3 regions of the [Bacillus] caldolyticus genome follow, and region 2 is predicted to be linked to each of the others. Evidence: riboswitches for the same ligand, from Rfam matches in the RefSeq annotation. Region 2 holds a riboswitch; each other region holds the start of a gene.
What was found. Region 2 has a riboswitch for cobalamin ahead of CWI35_RS01150 ((2Fe-2S) ferredoxin domain-containing protein). Riboswitches for the same ligand answer to the same signal wherever they lie in the genome.
Positions count from the first base shown of each region.

Region 1 (6,770 bases), 400 kb from region 2:
ATACGGACAGCGCGTAGCCCACATAAACGACCAACGCCGATACCCCGTAAACAGCGGCCAACACGACCGCCACGGCCGCCGCCCCTTTCGCCCGCCGCTTTGTTCCTTGATTCCAGCGGCGGTCAAGCCACGCAATCAGCGTTCCCATCCCGCGCACAGGGTGCGGCAGCCAGCGCGGGTCGCCAAGCAGCGCATCCAACAGCAAAGCCAACGTCATTGCCAGCAAATGCGTCATCGCCGCCCCCTCCGCCGCTTGTAGCGGTCAAGCGCCTCGATCGTCGCTTCATACACGAGCCGACCGATCGCGCGCCCGAGTTCCGTCGCCGTTCCGGCATAGGCAAACGTCCGCCCGGTTTGCGTCGCCGCCACGGCGAGCGAATCGGTCGACGTGCCGGTGGCAAGCGTCCCTGTTTCCAGGTCGCAAACCGAACAGTCGGCGAGCGCTTTTACCTTCGCTTCCGTCGCTGTCATCATCGCCTGGACAAACGCCGCTTCCGTCAGCACTCCGTCAATGACAATCACCATATTGATCGTTCCCGGCCTTGCCGCAAGCGGCTTATGCTGCCACGCCCGAGCGGCATCAACCGCATTGCCGACGCCAGCGGTCGTCATGATTGCAACCGAAAACGCTTCCCCTTCTTTCTGAAGCCAAACGGCATCATGGACGTCAACCGCCGTCATCATGCCGATCGTTCGTTCCGGCGAAAACCCGTGCTGCTCCAAATAGCGGCGCATGTCTCCTTCCGCATCGCCGCAATCGTAATCCAACCCGACTTGGCGGTTGACAAAATGGGTCGCCCATTGAAACCCAGCGCCGATCAATGCCGAGGACAGGACGCGAAGCGGCTGGCAGGAGGCCAGAACAGCGGCGTCATCAAGAAAGGACAAACGCAGCCCGCCGGCCGACGATTCTTCTTGTTTCCCTTTCGGCACAAACGAAAACATCGGCTTTGCCGCCGCCGGATGAGCCAGACGCACAATCGGCGCGGCAAACACTTCCTCAAGCAGCGCCGGCGTCATCACATCTGTCGGCGTTCCAAGCGCCGCTGTTTTTCCTTCTTTTAACACAAGCACCCGGTCGCAATATAAGCTAGCGACGTTCATATCGTGAAAGACGGCGACGACCGTCAAATCGCGGGAGCGGGCAGCTTCCGCGAGCCGGTCCAAAAGCCGGACTTGGCCGCTCACATCCATATGGTTCGTCGGCTCATCCAGCAAGAGCAGCTGCGGCTTTTGGGCAAGCGCCCGCGCCAAATAGGCGCGCTGCCGCTCGCCGCCGCTTAGCCGCTCAAGCGGCTCATCGATTTTGTCAGCCAAGCCGACCGCACGAAGCGCTTCTTGAACCGCCGCTTCATCCTCTTTCGTCCACGTCGGAAACAAGCCGCGCTGATGGGCGTAGCGGCCGAGCGCCACCGTTTCTCTCACCGTATAGCCGGGCGCCGCCTCCGCCGTCTGCGGCAGGACAGCGGCAAACCGCGCCCATTGCTTCGCAGACAGCGCCAAAAGCGGCTGGCCATGAATCTTGATCTCACCGCTGGCAAGCGGAAGCTCTTTGCAAATGAGTTTCAGCAGCGTCGTTTTTCCGCTGCCGTTCGGCCCGACGATGCCAAACAGCTCCCCTTTTTCCACGGAAAACGTCACACGATCAAGCACTTGCTTTGGTCCATACCGATGCGATACGGCCCGCACCTCAAGCATCATCATCCCATCTTTCGCTTCATTTTTCGGAAAAACAAGACGGCAAATAGCGGGGCGCCGATCAGCGCGGTGATGACGCCGATCGGCAGTTCGCGCGGTTCAATGATCGTCCGCGCCGCCACATCGGCAAGCACAAGAAACGCACCGCCATACAAGAGAGACAGCGGCAGCAGCACCCGATAGTTTGGCCCGCACACAAGCCGAACCATATGCGGAACAACGAGCCCAACAAAACCGATCGTCCCGGACACCGACACCGCCGCGCCGGTGAGCAGCGCCGCCGCCGTCAAAATGATGACTTTTCGGCGCGTAACATCAACGCCGACATGAAGCGCCGCCGCCTCGCCAAAAGCAAACGCGTTCAACTCGCGGCCGTTGGCGAGAAGCACCGCCGCGCCGATGAGAAAAAACGGCAACAAAAGCCCGCTGTATTTCCAGCCGCGCATCGCGACGCTTCCCATCAGCCATGAGATGATTTGCCGCAATTCTTCCCCGGTCAAAGCGATCATCAGTGAAATGAAGGCGCTGAAAAACGCGCCGAAGATAATGCCGGCTAAAATGATCGTCTCAACCGACAGCTGCGGCTCAACCGCGCGAGTGAACGCCAAAACGGCGACAAGCGTCGCCATGCCGCATAAAATGCTCACGATCGGCAGCGTGAACGTGCCAAAGAGCGGCCATTGCCAGCCGAGAAAGATGACGAGCACCGCCCCGACCGAGGCGCCGGACGAGACGCCGAGCGTGTACGGATCGGCGAGCGCATTTTTCAGCAACCCTTGGAACGCCGCGCCAGCCAGCGCCAATGACGCCCCGACCAAAAAAGCGAGCACGACGCGCGGCAAGCGGATCGCCATCACGATCGGCACCCAATCGGCCGGAATGTCAGACGGAAGCGGCATACCAAACCATTCGGACGCAAGAATGCGAACAATAGAAGAAAAGGGAATCGACAGCGATCCTGTCGATATCCCTACGAGCAACGATAACATGGCCGCCGTGACGGCCAATATATACATCCACGTTTTACTTGAACACATCCGGGTAAACGGCTTTGGCAAGTTCCTCGACCCCTTCGACAAGACGCGGACCCGGGCGGCTTACTAAGTCGGTGTTGACGTCATACACCCGCTTGTTTTTCACCGCCGGCACGTCTTTCCAAGCAGCGCGCGCAAACACTTGCTTCGCTCCGCCGTATGTCGTGATGATCACATCCGGCTTATAGGCCACTGCTTTTTCTTCCGTCACCATCGGCCAGCCTTCCAAGCTGCCGGCGACGTTTTTCGCTGAAATCACTTGAAGCATCTCATCCATAAACGTCCCTTTGCCGGCCGTATACAGCTGCGGCGGCGGCGACACTTCAATCCAGACGTTCGCTTGTTTGTCCGCCGGGATTTGTTTCGCTTTTTCTTGAATTTGCGCAAGCTTCTCTTTCATCTCATCAATCACTTGCTTCGCTTTGTCCGACGCCCCGGTCGCTTTGCCGATCAATTCGATGGACGCATACACATCGTCGAACGACTTCGCGTCATTCACGACAAGCACGGTGATGCCGGCGTCTTTCAATTGCTTGAGGCCATCGCGCGAGTTATGGGCGCTTGACGCGTGGGCCAAGACAAGATCCGGTTTGAGCGAAATGATTTTCTCGACGTTGAATTCCATGCCGCCGATTTTCGTTTTCGTTTTGACGTCTTCCGGGTAATTGTCAAAATCGCTGACGCCGACGATCTTATCGCCCAACCCCAACGCATAGGCGATTTCCGTATTGCTTGGGATGAGCGAGACGATCTTTTTCGGTTCCGCTTTGATCGTGACATCCTCGCCAAGCCCGTCTTTCACCGTCACCAGAAACGCCGCTTGTTCCGTTTTCGGTTCTTCTTTTTTCGCTGGCTGGGCGTTGCTATTGGCTCCACCGCTGCAGCCGACCAGCACGGCGGCCAGAAGGAAGAACACCGCCACCACCGCCGGCCATGTCCAACGTTTCATCCGTCATTCCCCCTTCAGTGATGTATGTACAATAAAAAACGCCCATTCCGCCTAAATCTGGGAATGAGCGCGAAACAGACCGCCAATGGGCACAACAATGCCCTATGCGACTGTTTCCGCGTCTCACCCCCCGAAGATTCGGAAACTGCGGCAAGCAAGGCAGGTCTACTGGCTCATGCTTCATCCTACTCTGAAGCCTTCCCGTACGGAAAACAGCGCAAGCCATCCGTCCGTACAGTGGCGATTTCATTTCGTCCGCATTGACAGTTGCGGGGACAGCTCCGGATTCCCACCGGATTCCCTATTAAGCCTTTTCGGCGCCTTGCTGCGAGTTGATTTAGTTATCGGATATGGACATTTTTATATTAAAGCAAGGCCTGGCATTTGACAACTGTGAATTTACAGTGGGCTGGCGGCAGGCGGTCATCGATCACTTTTGCGGTCAGGCAGCTCGGCTCCAGTGTCCGTGTTTTGTACGGAACGCCGCATGCGCCGTTGCATCGAGCTCCGCGATGTCAAATGCCGCCATGTTGCCTATTCATCGATTCCCACAAACCTCATCTTTTGAGTTTCTTCCGGCTGCGGAGAAACGTTCCTTTTCCATATGTCGCTAAAAAAATTAGGAAAGACGCCCCACCTCTGGCACGGCGTCTTTCCCCGATACAACCTTCATCTCGTCACTGTTGAATATATTTGTCAAACACAAACCCGAAATCCTTCACCGTATAGTTCTTTTTCGCTTCCGTCAGCCAGCAAAAAGCGTATTCATTCACGGCCTGAAAATCCGCCGACACATTGACGCCGTCGCCGCGCATGTTGGCAAACACCTTGACCGCCAGTTCCAAACTCCGCTCAGCATAGTGGAATTTCATTTCGTTTTCATGGCAAATCTCCGCGATCGCCAGCAGCGATTTATACAAATCTTTCAATTCCTCAATATGCTTTTTATGCACATCAATCGAATAGCAGTGCGACCCGATTTTAAATTTGATTTCCGCGTCCAAGTCGACCGTCCCGGCTGTTTCGAGCGACACGTCGGAAATCGGATGCTTATAGTAATCGTAGCGGCGCAGCGTCCGTTTTTTGCTCGCAGCGCTCGTGCCGTCCAGATGAATGAGCGCGCGGTTGGTGAAGCAATACTCATCCGATTTCGATTTGATAAGAAAATAGATTTTTTCTCCATCCTCGTGCATCACATAATCATCGGCATCTACTTTGTCATAGTCTTTCGGTTGAATAACCGAGCCGATGTCGCTTAGCCCAAGCACATCGGCGGCGACTTTTCCAAACATGCTCATGTTCCCCCGGCTCCTTCCATGTTTTATCGGCGCCCGCCTATTGCGGATGAACGGTGTTTTGCCTTAACAAGGCGCCGTACTCTCATTCGTAATACGTCGCGATCGAAAAAATGTTTCATCGTCGGCAAAAAACGAAAGACCCAACGCCTTTTATGACGGCGTCAGGCCTTACAAGCAACTACAGTTCCCCGCTTAGACGGGAGTCTTTGTTCGTGAGTCGCAAAAAGACCAGATAAACGAGTCCAATCGCGATCCAAATCAATCCTAGCTTTTTGCTGAGCGGGTCCAGATTCATCCATACATAGCCGATGATAACAAAACCGATGAGCGGAAACAAGAGATGATTAATATAATCGTTACTCTTTTGTTTGCGCAAGAAATAGTTCATCACCGACACATGCAAAAAGAGGAAAGCCGTCAGGGCGCCAAAGTTGACAAGCGAAGCGAGTTTATCAATTTGTGAGGCGAACACCGTCGTGACAATGAGCGAAATCACAGCGACAAGCAATGTGCTGACGTATGGCGTTTGAAATTTCGGATGCACTTTAGCCAGCACACTGGGCAGTTTACGGTCGCGACCCATGCTGTACAAAATGCGGGAGATGGCTGCTTGGGCGACGAGCGCGTTCGCGATCCCCCACGAAAGCGCGGTGGCGACGATCGTTGTCCATTTCAGCCATGGTCCGCCTGCCAGCTCCGCAATCTGATAAAACGCCACGTCCGCGTTTTTAAACGTCGTATAATCAGGCCAAATGAGAGCGGCGACCCATGTTTGCACGATGAAAAGCGCACCGACAACGAGCAAAGCGAAAATGATCGCTTTGCCGATCGATGATTTCCCGTCCCTTGTTTCCTCAGCCAGCGTCGACACCGCATCAAAACCAAGGAAGCTCAAGACGGCCACCGACACCGCCCCCATCACCGTCTCCGCGCTGAAATGATTAGGATCGTACAGCGGTTTGAACGTAAACTGCGCTCCATTGACACCTTTTATAATCGCAATAATTCCTGTGATCACAAACACTGCAAGGACGATGAGCTCTAAAACAACAATCACTTTGTTCGCTTTGGCCGTCATCTCGATCCCGAGAATATTAATGACCGTATTCATGGCAATAAACAGAACGAGCCACACGGAAATCGGCACTTGCGGCACAATATCGGCTAAGGCAGCAGCGCTGACCAAATAGAGAAGAGCCGGAACGAAAATGTAATCAAGCAAAATGACCCAGCCTGCCATAAAACCGACATATTCATTCATTCCCCGCTGGGCGTAGGAATACACGGAACCAGCGATTGGAAACGCCTCGGCCATTCTGGCGTAGCTCAAGGCGGTGAAAATCATCCCCACCATTCCGATTAAGTATGCTAAGGCGACCATCCCTTTTGACCCTTGCGCTACATACCCGTAAATGCCGAAAGGAGCGATCGGCACCATGAACACCATTCCGTAAATCAACAAATCAACAAATGTGAGCGACCGTTTTAATTCCTGTTTATAACCAAGCGACTCGACCGATGTGTTCGTTTCAAGTTGCGCCATCGCCGTTCCCTCCTCAATCCTCAAACAGGCGGATGCCATACGCTTCAAGCACAAATCGCGGTACAAAGAAACGCGCCGTGACGAGCGGGTCAACGACTTGGCTGATTTGTGTCTGACCGGCAGCGCTAAGCACCATCGTCAAATGGTTCAGCGTCAACGGAGTGTGCGGCAACAGCAAATTAACCATTTCCTCAACCGACTGTTTGACCGCCTCATCCAACGTTTTGGCCGAGACGATCGTCGCAATG
Region 1 covers NZ_CP025074.1:3,286,352-3,293,121, reverse strand. The annotation lists gene cbiB (adenosylcobinamide-phosphate synthase CbiB) at 1-235, opposite strand, end outside; gene CWI35_RS17125 (adenosylcobinamide amidohydrolase) at 232-1,704, opposite strand; gene CWI35_RS17120 (FecCD family ABC transporter permease) at 1,701-2,756, opposite strand; gene CWI35_RS17115 (ABC transporter substrate-binding protein) at 2,722-3,681, opposite strand; cobalamin riboswitch at 3,823-4,021, opposite strand; gene CWI35_RS17110 (PH domain-containing protein) at 4,359-4,973, opposite strand; gene CWI35_RS17105 (APC family permease) at 5,158-6,522, opposite strand; gene CWI35_RS17100 (acetamidase/formamidase family protein) at 6,536-6,770, opposite strand, start outside.
Region 1: it holds a riboswitch for cobalamin, as region 2 does, so the genes downstream of both, CWI35_RS17115 (ABC transporter substrate-binding protein) here and CWI35_RS01150 ((2Fe-2S) ferredoxin domain-containing protein) in region 2, are expected to answer to the same signal.

Region 2 (6,770 bases):
TCGATGTGTTTGAAGACAACGTCCTTGTCCGAGAAGCGCTGGAGACGGTGCCGCCGGGGACGGTGCTCGTGGTCGATGGAAAAGGCTCGCGCCGCGTCGCGCTATTAGGCGACCGGCTGGCGCAAATCGCTTGCGAGAGGGGGCTTGCTGGCGTCATCATCCACGGCTGCATCCGCGATTCAGCGGAAATTGGCGCCATGCCGATTGGCGTGATGGCGATCGGCACATGCCCGGTGAAAAGCAAAAAAGAGGGAAAAGGCTCACGCGACGTTGCGCTCGAGTTTGGCGGCGTCCGCTGGGAGCCAGGGGCGTACGTGTACGCTGATGCGGACGGCGTTGTCGTCGCCAACAAAGATTTGTTGGCGAAAAATGGTTGACGGCTGCGGTCGAGTCTCGTTCAATACAACGAACAGGTTGAGGCGATGGAGATGGAATGGCAGGAAGTGCGTTCATTGTATCCAAATCAATTTGTGAAATTACAAGTATTAAAGTCCCATTTAGAGGGAGATCAAGAAATCATTGAAGAGGTGGCTGTTATCGGAACGGTTTCGGACAAGGATGCAACTCGTGAGTTGCTGCAATCGAAAGGGAATCAGCTTGTTTATCATACTAGCCACAAGGAGATTGTTTTAAAAGTTCGGGGAGCGATTGGCCTGAGAGGGAAATTTCATTATGCAGATTGAATATCGTGAAGGCTTGCTGTTTGCATCGATCGAAATCGTTTATCAAGGAAGGTCTAAGTTGATTCATAATATGGTGATTGATACTGGTGCGGCGAAAACAGTGATTTCTCAAAATGCAGTAGAAGATATTCATTTGCGGGTAGAGCCGGGCGATCGTATTGTGGCTTATTACGGAATCGGTGGGAAAGAGTACGCGTTTACAAAAAAATTAGACTGTATTCAGCTAGATTCTTTCCAGCTAAGAGAGTATGAAATTGATTTTAGCGGGATGGACTATGAGGGGATTAACGGTTTGTTAGGATTGGATATATTGCTGGGCGCTGGATTTGTCTTAGACCTGGACAAGTTGGAGATGTATCGTTCTGGTTGAAATGGAACGCCCGCTCGAAATGCCAAAAAGAAGGAAAAGGCGCCCGCGACGTTGCGCTCGAGTTTGGCGGCGTCCGCTGGGAGCCAGGGGCGTACGTGTACGCTGATGCGGACGGCGTTGTCGTCGCCAACAAAGATTTGTCGGCAAAAAACGGTTGACGGCAACGCATTGGTTGTACTACGATGAAAACGGATGCTTGTTCCATGACAGCGCATATATGGCGGTAAGACAAACAAGGTGCCTAGCCCGCTTAGGGCTTGGGTGAAAAGGGAAGCTCGGTGAAAATCCGGCACGGTGCCCGCCACTGTGATGGGGAGCTTTGCGGCAACAAGTCACTGAAGGATGCTTCGGGAAGACGCCGCCAAGCGATGATCCTAAGTCAGGAGACCTGCCTTGTTTGGATCGGACGGATGCCTACGGGACTATAGGCAGACGTGCGGGAGAATGACGGCTTTAGGGGCCCTGTTTGGGCCGTTTACGGCTTTCGTATACATTTTTCTGCACCTCTGCTGTAGAGGTGCTTTTTCTTTTGTCGAAAAACCGTCCGTCTGCCGCATTTCATTCTACCATTCTAGCAAAAGGGGGGATTTGGTGGCGACGTGGGATTTGCGGGGAATGAAGCATCATGTGCTCATTTGCAACGGAGGGACGTGCCTCCGCCATGGCGGAGATGACGTGACAACCGCGGTGCGCGAGGAAATCGCCCGCCTTGGGCTTGACGACGCTGTCCATACAACAAGGACGCGCTGCAACGGACGCTGTCAAGATGCGTGTGTGATGATCGTCTACCCGGATGGCGTCTGGTACCGGTTGATGACACCGGAGAAGGCAAAAGAGGTCGTCCATCGCCATTTGCAAAACGGCGAGCCGCTTCGCGCGTGGGCGACGTATGAATACCGTGAAGACGGGTTGACCCGTCTTGGTGGGACGGAGTCGGTTATTGGCGTTCGAAAGAGGAGGACGTAATGATGGAATGGGCCAGTTATGTAATGTTAGCGATATTTCTCGGCATGCGTCATGGGATGGACAGCGACCATGTCGCGGCCATTGCGGATATGGTCGGAAGCGAGTCGCGGCGAAGACAGCAGTTGGCGCTCGGAATCATGTACGCTATTGGACACGGAGCAATCGTGTTTGTCATGGGGGTGGCGGCGCTCATGGTCGGCGCCCGGCTTCCCGAGTCGTCAGCCGCCGCCATTGAGCTCTTAGTTGGCGTTACGCTTGTGCTTCTTGGCGGGATGATGCTTTTTTCTCTTTTTCGGCGGGGTGAGGTGAAAAGCCGGTTTCAGCTCCTTTATGAGTTCGGCCATACGGTTACTCGATGGCTGCGGGGAAGGCGGGAAATGGACAGTTGCCGTTCTTTTTCGCATGTTGGTTGGGCTGGCGCCTTGATCATCGGCATCATTCATGGCATTGGCGTCGAAAGCCCGACCCAGCTAGCCATTATCACCCACGCGGTCGGAAAAGTGCGTGTGAGCGCCGCTGTCCTTCAGCTTGTGCTGTTTGTCGCCGGCTTGCTCATTGCGACGATTGCTACAGCGGCTGGATTATCGTGGGGATTTTGGAAAGCAAAGCAGCGGGAACGACTGTTTTATGTCCTTGGTGCGGTCACAGGGATTTACAGCATATGGTTAGGGATGTCGATGATAATCGAGATATGGAGAGGGGGGCTGTAAAGTGGGCGGCAAATTGCTCATTGTCGGCTTTGGCCCGGGAAGCGTCGACCATATGACGAAACGGGCTCGGGAAGCGATTGAAGAAAGCGACGTCATCATTGGCTACAAAACGTACATCGAACTTGTGCGCGATCTGATTGTCGGAAAGGAAATCATCAGCACGGGCATGACGGAAGAGGTGAGCCGCGCCCAAGCGGCGGTGAAATGGGCGGAGCGCGGCAAAACGGTCGCCGTCATTTCAAGCGGTGACGCCGGGTTGTACGGCATGGCCGGGCTCGTGTATGAAGTGCTGATCGAAAAAGGGTGGACGAAAGACAGCTCGATTGAAGTCGAAGTCATCCCCGGCATTTCCGCGATCCATTCGTGCGCCGCGCTGCTTGGCGCACCGATTATGCACGATGCGTGCACGATCAGCTTGAGCGACCATTTGACGCCGTGGGAGCTGATTGAAAAGCGGATTGACGCCGCCGCCGCGGCCGATTTTGTCATCGCGCTTTACAACCCGAAAAGCGGACGGCGCACTAGACAGATTGTGGAAGCACAGCGCATCCTGCTCCGCCATCGGTCTCCGGAAACCCCGGTCGGTCTGGTGAAAAGCGCGTACCGCGAGCGGCAGCATATCGTCCTCACCGACTTGGCGCATATGCTTGACCATGAGATCGGCATGTTGACGACGGTGATTATCGGCAACTCAACGACATTCGTCCATGACGGCGTGATGATCACGCCGCGCGGCTACCAGCGCAAGTATCAACTAGCAGCCGCCGTCCAGCCGCTCAAACCGCATGAACGGCTGCGCAAAGAAGCGGAGCCGTGGGCGCTTGACCAGACGAAACCGCTGGAAGATGAGGACGAAGGAAGCACGGGGGCATCAGGACCGTCCGAAGCGGCTGTCCTCGCCGGGGACAACCAGAAGGATCGTGCTTTCACCGCCTTGGCCACCGCGGTTCGACCGCCGTCTGTTGCCGCGGCCACGAAGGAGGCCGAGCCAACGCCGCTGGCTGCCGTTTTGCCGCCGCTTGCTGCACCGCTGGCAAAAACAGCCAAACGGCAGCCGACCGCCGCGCCAAAACGGGTGAAAGAAACAGCCGAAGACGCGCTCGCCGCTTTAGAGAGACGGAAAACAAGAAAGACGGCGGCCGTGTTGTTGGAAGCGGCGGTGAGCCCGGGCGTGGCCAATAAACAGTTCACCCCGGAACAGCTCATCGTGCTTGCGGAAGTGGTAGGGATGGATGGAAAAATGACCTACACACCGGATCATTATATGAAAATCGAACGGTTGACAGAGGACCCAGATGGGCTTGTGGCCCGTCTCGTTGACGCCGGACTGATCGTGATGCCGGTCGGTGATGTGCTGACGGTGAAGGCATGTGATTTTTGCGATGGAGAGAAAAAAGACGCCATTCCATACGCGGAGGAATTGGCGCGCCGGTTTGGCGGCATGGCGCTGCCGAAAGAGTTGAAGCTTGGCATCAACGGCTGCGGGATGGCGTGCTACGGCGCGGTGCACGAAGACATCGGGCTTGTGTACCGGAAAGGGAAATTTGATTTGTTTTTGGGCGGGAAAACGGTCGGCCGCAACGCCCATCCCGGCCAGCTCGTCGCGGAAGGCATTCCGCCGGAAGAAATTGTGGCGGTTATGGCAGAAATCATCGAACAGTATCAAGAACAAGCACATCCAAATGAACGGTTTCATAAGTTTTTCCGCCGCGTGAAGCAAGTCGGACGTTTTTCACACGAAGAGGCAAAACCGGCCGCGTCCATCGAAATGCCGGCTTGCGGTGAGTGACGGAAGCATGCGTTATATAAGTGCAGCTTGAACGTCTGCAGATGTCGTTGGTGTCGAAGCGACGCATCTTTTTCCGACAGTCGATCGAATAACCGGCTGGTTCCATAAAAGAGCATAGATGGGCGCCTCGCATTTGGATGAAGCGCCCATCGAGTCATTGCGCTTATAGGGAACGGCGGAAGACGTCCGCTAACAAAAGGGGGAAAACAAGGATGAGAGCCATTTTATTTGTCGGCCATGGCAGCCGCGACCCGGAAGGGAACGAGCAAGTGCGGCAGTTTGTCGACCGCCTGCGGCCGCGTTTGCGCGATTCGTTTCATATTGAAACAAGTTTTTTAGAATTTGGCCGTCCGTCGATCGGCGAAGGAATCGAACGCTGCGCCGAAGCCGGGGCAATGGAAGTGGCGGTCATTCCGCTCATTTTATTGCCGGCCGGGCATTCGAAGCTGCATATCCCGGCGGAAATCGATGAGGCCAAAGCGCGCTATCCGCATATGGTGTTCCGCTACGGCCGCCCCATCGGCGTCCATGAGCAGACATTTGCTATTTTGCGCGAACGATTGCAAGAAATCGGCGAGCGGCCGGAGCAGCCGGATGACGGAACAGCGGTCATTTTGCTTGGCCGCGGCGGGAGCGATCCGGATGCGAACAGCGACTTGTATAAAATCGCCCGCCTCTTTTGGGAACAGACCGGCTATGCGCTCATCGAGCCGGCGTTTATGGGCGTGACGACGCCGTCGCTTGATGATGCTGTCCGCCGCTGTCTCATGCTCGGAGCTAGGCGGATCGTTGTTCTTCCGTATTTTTTATTCACCGGCATCCTGATTAAGCGGCTTGAGCAGCAAATGGCGCAATACCAAGCTGAGCACTCGCATATCTCGTTTGCGCTTGCCGGCTATTTTGGATTTCATCCGAAGCTTGAGGAGATCGTGCTTGACCGCCTCAACGAGGTGCTCGGCCAAACGGTGGCGATGAATTGCGACATCTGTCAATATCGGCTGCACGCCGCCCATCATCACCATCATCATCACCATCATTGAAGGAGGAAGCGTCCGATGATTTTATTGTTAGCTGGAACAAGCGATGCCCGCGAATTGGCGGTGATGATCCAACAAGCCGGCTATAACGTAACCGCGACGGTCGTCACCGATCACGCGGCCGAACAGCTCCGATCGGCCGGCATTCGCGCCTATGTCGGCCGCTTGGATGCGTCCCAGCTTGCCGATCTGGCCAAAGCCGAGGGGGCCAAAGCGATTGTGGACGCGAGCCATCCATTTGCTGAAGAGGCGTCAAAAAACGCCATGCAAGCGGCAGCAGACGCCGGGTTGCCCTACATTCGCTACGAGCGGCAGGCGTCTTCGTTTTCATCCGAGAAGGTGACATTTGTCGACAGCTATGAAGAAGCGGCTGACTTGGCGGCGGAAAAAGGCGGCGTCGTGATGCTGACGACCGGCAGCAAAACGCTCGACATTTTCGCCGCGAGGCTCATCGGTCGCCCGGACGTCAAGGTGATTGCGCGGATGCTGCCGCGGAAAGACAATCTCGACAAATGCGAGCGGCTCGGGTTTTCCCAAGAGCAGATCGTCATGATGCAAGGGCCGTTTACGAAAGAGCTCGATCGGGCGCTATACCGCCATTTTGGCGTCACGGTCGTCGTCACGAAAGAAAGCGGCAAAGTCGGGTTTGTCGATGAGAAAATCGCTGCCGCCGAGGAGCTCGGCATTGATGTCATCGTCATCCGCCGCCCACGGTTGTCATACGGCATCGTGCATCACGATTTTGCCGGCGTGCTCGAGGCGTTGAAGCAGCATGCGCCGCTTCCGGCCGTGTAAAGAATGGGATTCTAGCGGCCGCTCATGCAAGCGATCATGAAGAAAGGAGAGAATTGTCATGGACTTCCATACAACATTTCGTCCGGCGACGGTGCAGCCGGAACAAATTGAAGCGCGCAGCTTTCAAATCATTGATGAAGAGATCGGCGAGCATTCATTTACAGAAGAACAATACCGAATCGTTCAGCGCGTCATCCATGCATCGGCTGATTTTGAGCTGGGCAAAAGCCTCATTTTCCACCCGGATGCGATCCGCTCAGGCATTGATGCCATTCGCAGCGGCAAGCTCGTCGTCGCCGATGTGCAAATGGTGCAAGCCGGCGTCAATCAAGCGCGGCTTGCGAAGTTCGGCAGCGCGGTGCGCGTCTATATTTCTGATGAAGACGTGATCGCTGAAGCGAAACGGTTGAATACGACGAG
Region 2 covers NZ_CP025074.1:224,405-231,174, forward strand. The annotation lists gene rraA (ribonuclease E activity regulator RraA) at 1-377, shown strand, start outside; gene CWI35_RS01135 (hypothetical protein) at 429-683, shown strand; gene CWI35_RS01140 (retropepsin-like aspartic protease) at 673-1,053, shown strand; partial or broken gene CWI35_RS18785 (S-adenosylmethionine--2-demethylmenaquinone methyltransferase) at 1,071-1,211, shown strand; cobalamin riboswitch at 1,272-1,463, shown strand; gene CWI35_RS01150 ((2Fe-2S) ferredoxin domain-containing protein) at 1,645-2,019, shown strand; gene CWI35_RS01155 (HoxN/HupN/NixA family nickel/cobalt transporter) at 2,022-2,729, shown strand; gene cobJ (precorrin-3B C(17)-methyltransferase) at 2,731-4,518, shown strand; gene CWI35_RS01165 (sirohydrochlorin chelatase) at 4,731-5,558, shown strand; gene cobK (precorrin-6A reductase) at 5,574-6,350, shown strand; gene CWI35_RS01175 (precorrin-8X methylmutase) at 6,409-6,770, shown strand, end outside.

Region 3 (6,770 bases), 860 kb from region 2:
TCCGGCGTCCGATACTCTGGGTATTCGTTCAACACTTCCTTGAAAATTTTTGTAAACAAATCAACATGAATGTGCTCGTCACGGTTGATGTAATTGATCATCGTGCTCGTCGCCACCATTTTTTGCTGGCGCGCGAGGTTGTAGAAAAAGGCGAACCCCGAGTAGAAAAACAATCCTTCTAAAATAACGTCAAAGACGATCGACCGCAGCAAGTTCTCCACATTCGGCTCTTCGGCAAACGCCTTGTAGCCGTTCGTCACAAAATCGTTCCGCTTGCGCAGCGTCGGTTCGTTCCGCCAAAAGTCGAATACTTCATCTTGCTTCGCTTTCGGCACAAGGCTCGAGAGCACGTACGAATAGGAATGGTTGTGAATGACCTCCTGCTGGGCGAGCATGATCATGAGCGCATTGATGCTCGGGTCCGTAATGTAATCGGCGACGCGCCCAGCGTAGTCGGTTTGGATGCTGTCAAGCAGCGCCAAGAGTCCGATGATTTTCAAAAACGCCTCCTGCTCGCGGTCGGTCAGCTGCGGAAACTGCTTCACATCTTGCGACATATTGATTTCAAACGGCGTCCAAAAGTTGGCGAGCATTCGCTTATATTTCGCATACGCCCATGGGTAGGCGATATCGTCCCAGTTCAACACATTCGAGCAGCGGCCGTTGATGATGCCCGTCGAACGGTTCGGCGCCTCTGGATCCATAATCGGCCGTTTGACTAAGCTGATCGTCATGGTGTCGATTCCTTCCTTTCTCTTTCAAGTATCATGATGCGCGACCAACCGCGGACGCCCCTCCCGCACAAGGAAGGGAAAGCCCGACCAAAGGCGTTTGTTGCGCCCCATGGTCAGCTCGCACAAGAATCGCACTCGTCGATCGTCCCCGATGTCGAACGCACGTAATACGTCGTTTTCAACCCCGACTTCCACGCCGTCAAATGCAAATCGAGCAGCTCTTTTGCCTTAATCGTGTTCACGACGTAGAAGTTAAAGGAGATGGCTTGGTCGACATGGCGCTGGCGGGCGGCGTTTTGCTTGATGCTCCAGCGCTGGTCGATATGGTACGCCGATTTGTAATACCATGTCGTCTGTTCGTTTAAATCCGGCACCGTAACGGGAATCTTATAATCTTTCTTTTCCTCGGCGTATACTTTTAAGAAAATGGGATCAATGCTCGCCGTGCTGCCAGCGATGATCGACGTCGAGGCGTTCGGGGCGATGGCCATGATATAACCGTTGCGCATCCCGTAGCGGGCCACATCTTGCTTCAGCCGATCCCAATCGAGTTCACCGTGGCTTTGGTAGCCGCGCCGCTCAAAATAAGCGCCTGTCTGCCAATCCGATCCTGGAAACGCCGGGTAGCTCCCTTTCTCTTTGGCGAGCTCCATGCTCGCTTGAATCGCCAAATACGCGATCGTTTCATACAGCTCGTCGGCATAGCGGACCGCTTCGTCCGACTCCCAGCGAATGCCTTTTAACGCCAACAAATGATGCCAGCCAAAGGTTCCAAGCCCGACAGCGCGGTATTTTTCGTTCGTCAGGCCGGCTTGCAGCACAGGGATATTGTTTAAATCAATGACATTATCGAGCATCCGCATTTGAATCGGGATGAGCCGCGCCAAAACGCCGTCGGTCACCGCCCGCGCCAAGTTGATCGACGATAAGTTGCAGACGACAAAATCGCCTGGGATTTTCTCAATGATGATCGTCCCGTCTTTCACATATTGCCGCTTCGTCACTGTCGGGCTTTGGTTTTGCGCGATTTCCGTGCAAAGGTTGCTGCAGTAGATCATCCCGAGATGGCGGTTGGGGTTTTGCCGGTTCACTTCATCGCGGTAAAACATAAACGGCGTCCCCGACTCGAGCTGGCTGCGCATAATGCTTTTCATCACGTCGATCGCCGGCACTTTTTCTTTCGACAGCCTTGGTTCGTTGACGCATTGCCAATATTTCTCGCGGAAACTCCCGCGCCCTTTTTCCTCATCATAAAAATCTTCCAAGCTAAACCCCATCACCTTCCGCACTTCATGCGGATCAAACAAATACCAGTCGCCGCGCTGTTCGACTTGCTCCATGAACAAGTCCGGGATGCACACGCCGGTGAACAAATCATGCGTCCGCAGCCGTTCGTCGCCGTTGTTGAGCCGCGCATCGAGAAACGCAAAAATGTCTTTATGCCATACATCCAAATAGACGGAAATGGCCCCTTTGCGCTGCCCCAGCTGATCGACGCTCACCGCTGTATTGTTCAACTGCTTCATCCACGGGATGACGCCGGAGGAAACCCCTTTAAATCCTTTGATGTCGCTGCCACGCGAACGGATTTTGCCTAAATAGACGCCGATGCCGCCGCCCGATTTCGACAAATTGGCGATGTCGGTGTTGCTGTCATAAATTCCTTGCAAGCTGTCATCGACCGTATCGACAAAGCAGCTCGACAGCTGGCCGTATGACTTTCCGGCATTGGCAAGCGTCGGCGTCGCCACGGTCATGTATAAGTTGCTCAACGCCCAATACGCTTCCTTCACGAGCTCAAGGCGCCGCTTGGGTGGTTCATTCGCCATTAGCGTCATGGCGATGACAAGAAACCGCTCCTGCGGCAATTCATACAGCCGCCGCTCATAATCGCGGGCCAAATACCGATCCGCGAGCGTGCGCAGCCCGATGTACGTAAACAGCTTGTCCTTCTCCGGATCAAGAAACGCACCGATGGCATCAATTTCTTCTTTCGTATAACGTTCAAGCAGCAGCGGACTGTACACCCCTTGTTCTGTCAGCGCAACAAGCAGCGAGTAGAAATCGCCATACCGCTCGCGCTCGTCATACCCACGCTGCCGCGCCGCTTCACGGTACAATTGCCGCAAATACAGCCGGGCGCACACAAATGTCCAGTCCGGCTCATCTTTATCAATGTAAGAAAGTCCTTCCAAAATAGCCGTTTGGTGCAGCTGTTCTACCGTGACGGACTCCTTTCGACTGAGAAGCTGCCAAACACGCTCGACGTATTCATCAAGCGACAGACGGCCGAATCCAGCGGCGGCTTGCCCAATCAGCGACGCAAACTCTTCACGTGAAAAAGAAACCGGCTTCCCTTGGTCATCGATGATGATCATTTTCGTCAATGCGGTCATTCGTTTCCCCACTCCTTCAATAAAAAATCCGCTCGGGCAGGCGAGCGGATGAAACGACAGACGGAAAAAAGGCATACGAAACCCTTTTTCTTTTCCCCTATCGTTTCATCTTCTCACACCCCGAAGAACATGAAACGTTCCAAGCAAGGCAGGTCTCCTGACTCGTGCATCGTCCTACTTTGGGGCCTTCCCAGCGGCGCGCCGAATGGCTCTTGCCGCCAGTGGCCATCCCATTTCGTCCGCACATACAGTTGCGGGGGCAGTTCCGGATTCACACCGGATTCCCTATTAAGTCCTGATGGACACCGTTGCTTAGCATAACAATATGTAGTTGTAAAAAAAGACCTCAAAACCAATATATAGTAGTTTAGTATCCTGATGGAACAAGCATATACCAAAACCGGGAAAATTGCAAGAGCGGGAGAAAGCAAATTTTCTCTTTCGCTTCGCCAAAGGCAAGGAAACTGTCCGCACCATCGAAAAAGGCGTTCTAGGTGTCTCCCTTAGAACGCCCTGTCGTTTCCCTGCTACGCCTCCAAAACAGACGCTGGCCGCTTCTCGTTTTGTACGGATTGAGCAAAATCGTACTTCTTTTCCACATAGACTTGATGCCAAACCATAAACGCCAAGACCGTCCACAGCTTGCGGCTATGATCCGCCTTGTGGCGGGCATGTTCATCCAGCAGCCGATAGAGCACGTCCTTATGGAACAGATGATCAGTTTCGCTTTCGTTGATGAGCTGTCTCGCCCAGTCATACATTTCGTTTTTCAGCCAGTGGCGAATCGGCACGGGAAACCCTAATTTTTTCCGGTTTAACACATGATCCGGTACGATGCCCTCGGCCGCTTTGCGCAAAATATATTTCGTCGTGCCGTTGGCTGTTTTCATGTCAGGGGCGATTTGCCTAGCAACCTCAAATACCTTTTTGTCTAAAAAGGGAACGCGCAGCTCAAGCGAATGGGCCATCGTCATTTTGTCCGCTTTGACTAAAATATCGCCCCTTAGCCATGTATGAAGATCAATATACTGCATCCGGTTGACGGGTGGGTAATGAAGCGTTTCGCGGTAAAAAGGAGCCGTCACCGCCGTATATTCGCGCCCCTCTTGGTACGTTTTGAGCAACGCCGCTTTTTCCTTTTCGCTATAGATTTTCGCATTGCCGACATACCGTTCTTCAAGCGGCGTCGTTCCGCGCTCCAAAAAGCTTTTTCCTTTCATTCCGTCCGGAAGCATCTTCGCGATCACCCGCAACACCGCTTTTACGATGTTTGGCATGCGCGCAAACAGCCGCAACGACTCTGGTTCGCGGTAAATGTTGTAGCCGCCAAACAGCTCGTCCGCCCCCTCGCCGGAAAGCACCACCGTGACATGCTTTCTCGCCTCACGAGCGACAAAATACAGCGGCACAGCCGCAGGATCGGCAAGCGGATCGTCCATATGCCACATGATTTTCGGCAACTCCTCCATATACTCCTGCGGCGAAATGACATAGCTTATGTTGTCTACCCCAAGCTTCTCTGCGGTTTCTTTTGCGACATCGATTTCGCTGAACCCTTCCCGCTCAAACCCGACGGAAAAAGTCTTCAAGTGCGGATGGAATTGTTTCGCGATGGCGACGATGAACGATGAATCAATGCCTCCCGACAAAAACGCACCGACCGGCACATCGCTGCGCATATGGACGTTGACCGAATCAAACAGCGCATCGCGGATTTTCTTTACAAGCTCCTCTTCCGATTGGCGAATGGGCTCGAAGGATGCCTTCCAATAACGATGAATGGTGAGCGGTTTTCCGACTTTTTTCTTGAGATAATGCCCCGGCTCCAGCTTGTAAATGCCGGCCGACATCGTCAGCGGCTCAGGGACATATTGGAACGTTAAATAATGCTGCAGGGAATCACCGTTTGGCGATTCCTGTCTGAGGGCCAGCAAGATGCTTTTCTTTTCCGAAGCGAAAAACGTGCGATCTCCTTGCTCCGCATAAAAAAACGGCTTAATGCCGAACGGATCCCGCGCCGCAAACACCGTTTTCTCTTGCTTGTCCCAAATGACAAACGCAAACATCCCGCGCAGCTTTTCGACCGCTTTTTCTTTTTCCGCGCTGTAAAGGGCAACAATCACCTCGGTATCCGAATGCGTCGCAAACGAATATCCTTTCGCCGCCAGCTCTTCCCGCAATTCAAGATAGTTGTAAATTTCCCCGTTAAAAATGATCCAATATCGATCGTTTTCATAAGACAGCGGCTGATGTCCCGCCTCCAGATCGATGATGCTCAAACGCCGAAAACCAAAACTCACGTAGTCATCAAAAAAATACCCCTCATCGTCGGGGCCGCGATGGGTAATCAGGCGGTTCATCTCCACCAACGTTGTTTTCCATGTTTGCTCAATCGCTCTTGGGCGATCATGAATACAGCCAATAAAACCGCACATGGCGATGATTGTCCCCCCACTTTGCTAAGAAGAATCCAAAAACAACACCAAAAACCTTTTTGTTTAAAACTAAAATGATTTATACAAAGACACTTTCATTCTATCGTACACAACATCAAGTTTCAAAAACAATCTGTTTCCATTTTTTCAGGAAAACTGCTTGCAAGATTTTCAGTTTCTCATAATATTAACGATAAAATATGGAGAAAGTGTGAATTTCACCATTTTTGCACATCGATCTGTTACTATAAAAACACACACGTGTTATAAAGGAGTTGAGAATGGCTTGTTAGCGTTTATCCTTTTTTTGACTTTTCTCATCGTTTCCCTTTGTTTTGTTCTCTTGAGAAGACCTCTAAACGGGAGGATGGATCAACTGTCGCTCGGATTGTATATTTCCTGTTTCTTGCTATTGGCCGCCTCATTATCCTATTATGCAAGTTCGGCCCAGACAGGCGATGCCATCAAAGCCTTCATACAGAACAGAAACAGCAGAGAAACCAATCCGTCCCCCAGCAATCAAGCAAAGGAGGCGAATCGATCAGTTGCCTCTTCAAAGAAACAAGCGCTAAGGACATCCGTCCTGATTGACGCCCCCCTTTTGTCTCAGCTTCCGGAACTGCCGAGGGGATGCGAAGTAACCAGCTTGGCCATGCTCTTGAATCATGCCGGCATTCGCGTCGATAAGATGACGTTGGCGAAACAAATCAAGAAAAATCCTACTCCGTATCAAGTGCGAAATGGCCAAGTGTTTTACGGCCACCCAAATGAAGGGTTTGTCGGCGATATGTATACGTTATCGAAGCCTGGATACGGCGTGTACCATAAGCCGATCAAGCAGTTGGCTGAGCGGTACTTGCCGAACCAAATCATCGACTTAACAGGGCAATCGTTTGAGAACATCTATACATACTTGGCCAAAGGCACACCGGTTTGGGTGATCACCAACACCACCTTTCGTCCTCTTCCTCCCTCTGCCTTTCGGGAATGGCAAACCCCGCAAGGCCCGATCAAAATCACGTACCGGGAACACGCGGTGCTCATTACGGGATACGATGAGCAGTACATTTATTTCAATGATCCATTGACCGCTGTCAAAAACCAAAAAGCGCCGAAACAAGACTTTATCGACGCTTGGGTTCAAATGGGACGGCAGGCGATTACCTACCACCGTTAGACATCGGTGAATCCGAATCGCTTGCCTT
Region 3 covers NZ_CP025074.1:1,084,200-1,090,969, forward strand. The annotation lists gene CWI35_RS05660 (ribonucleotide-diphosphate reductase subunit beta) at 1-734, opposite strand, end outside; gene CWI35_RS05665 (ribonucleoside-diphosphate reductase subunit alpha) at 848-3,205, opposite strand; cobalamin riboswitch at 3,261-3,456, opposite strand; gene asnB (asparagine synthase (glutamine-hydrolyzing)) at 3,658-5,565, opposite strand; gene CWI35_RS05675 (C39 family peptidase) at 5,852-6,742, shown strand.
Region 3: it holds a riboswitch for cobalamin, as region 2 does, so the genes downstream of both, CWI35_RS05665 (ribonucleoside-diphosphate reductase subunit alpha) here and CWI35_RS01150 ((2Fe-2S) ferredoxin domain-containing protein) in region 2, are expected to answer to the same signal.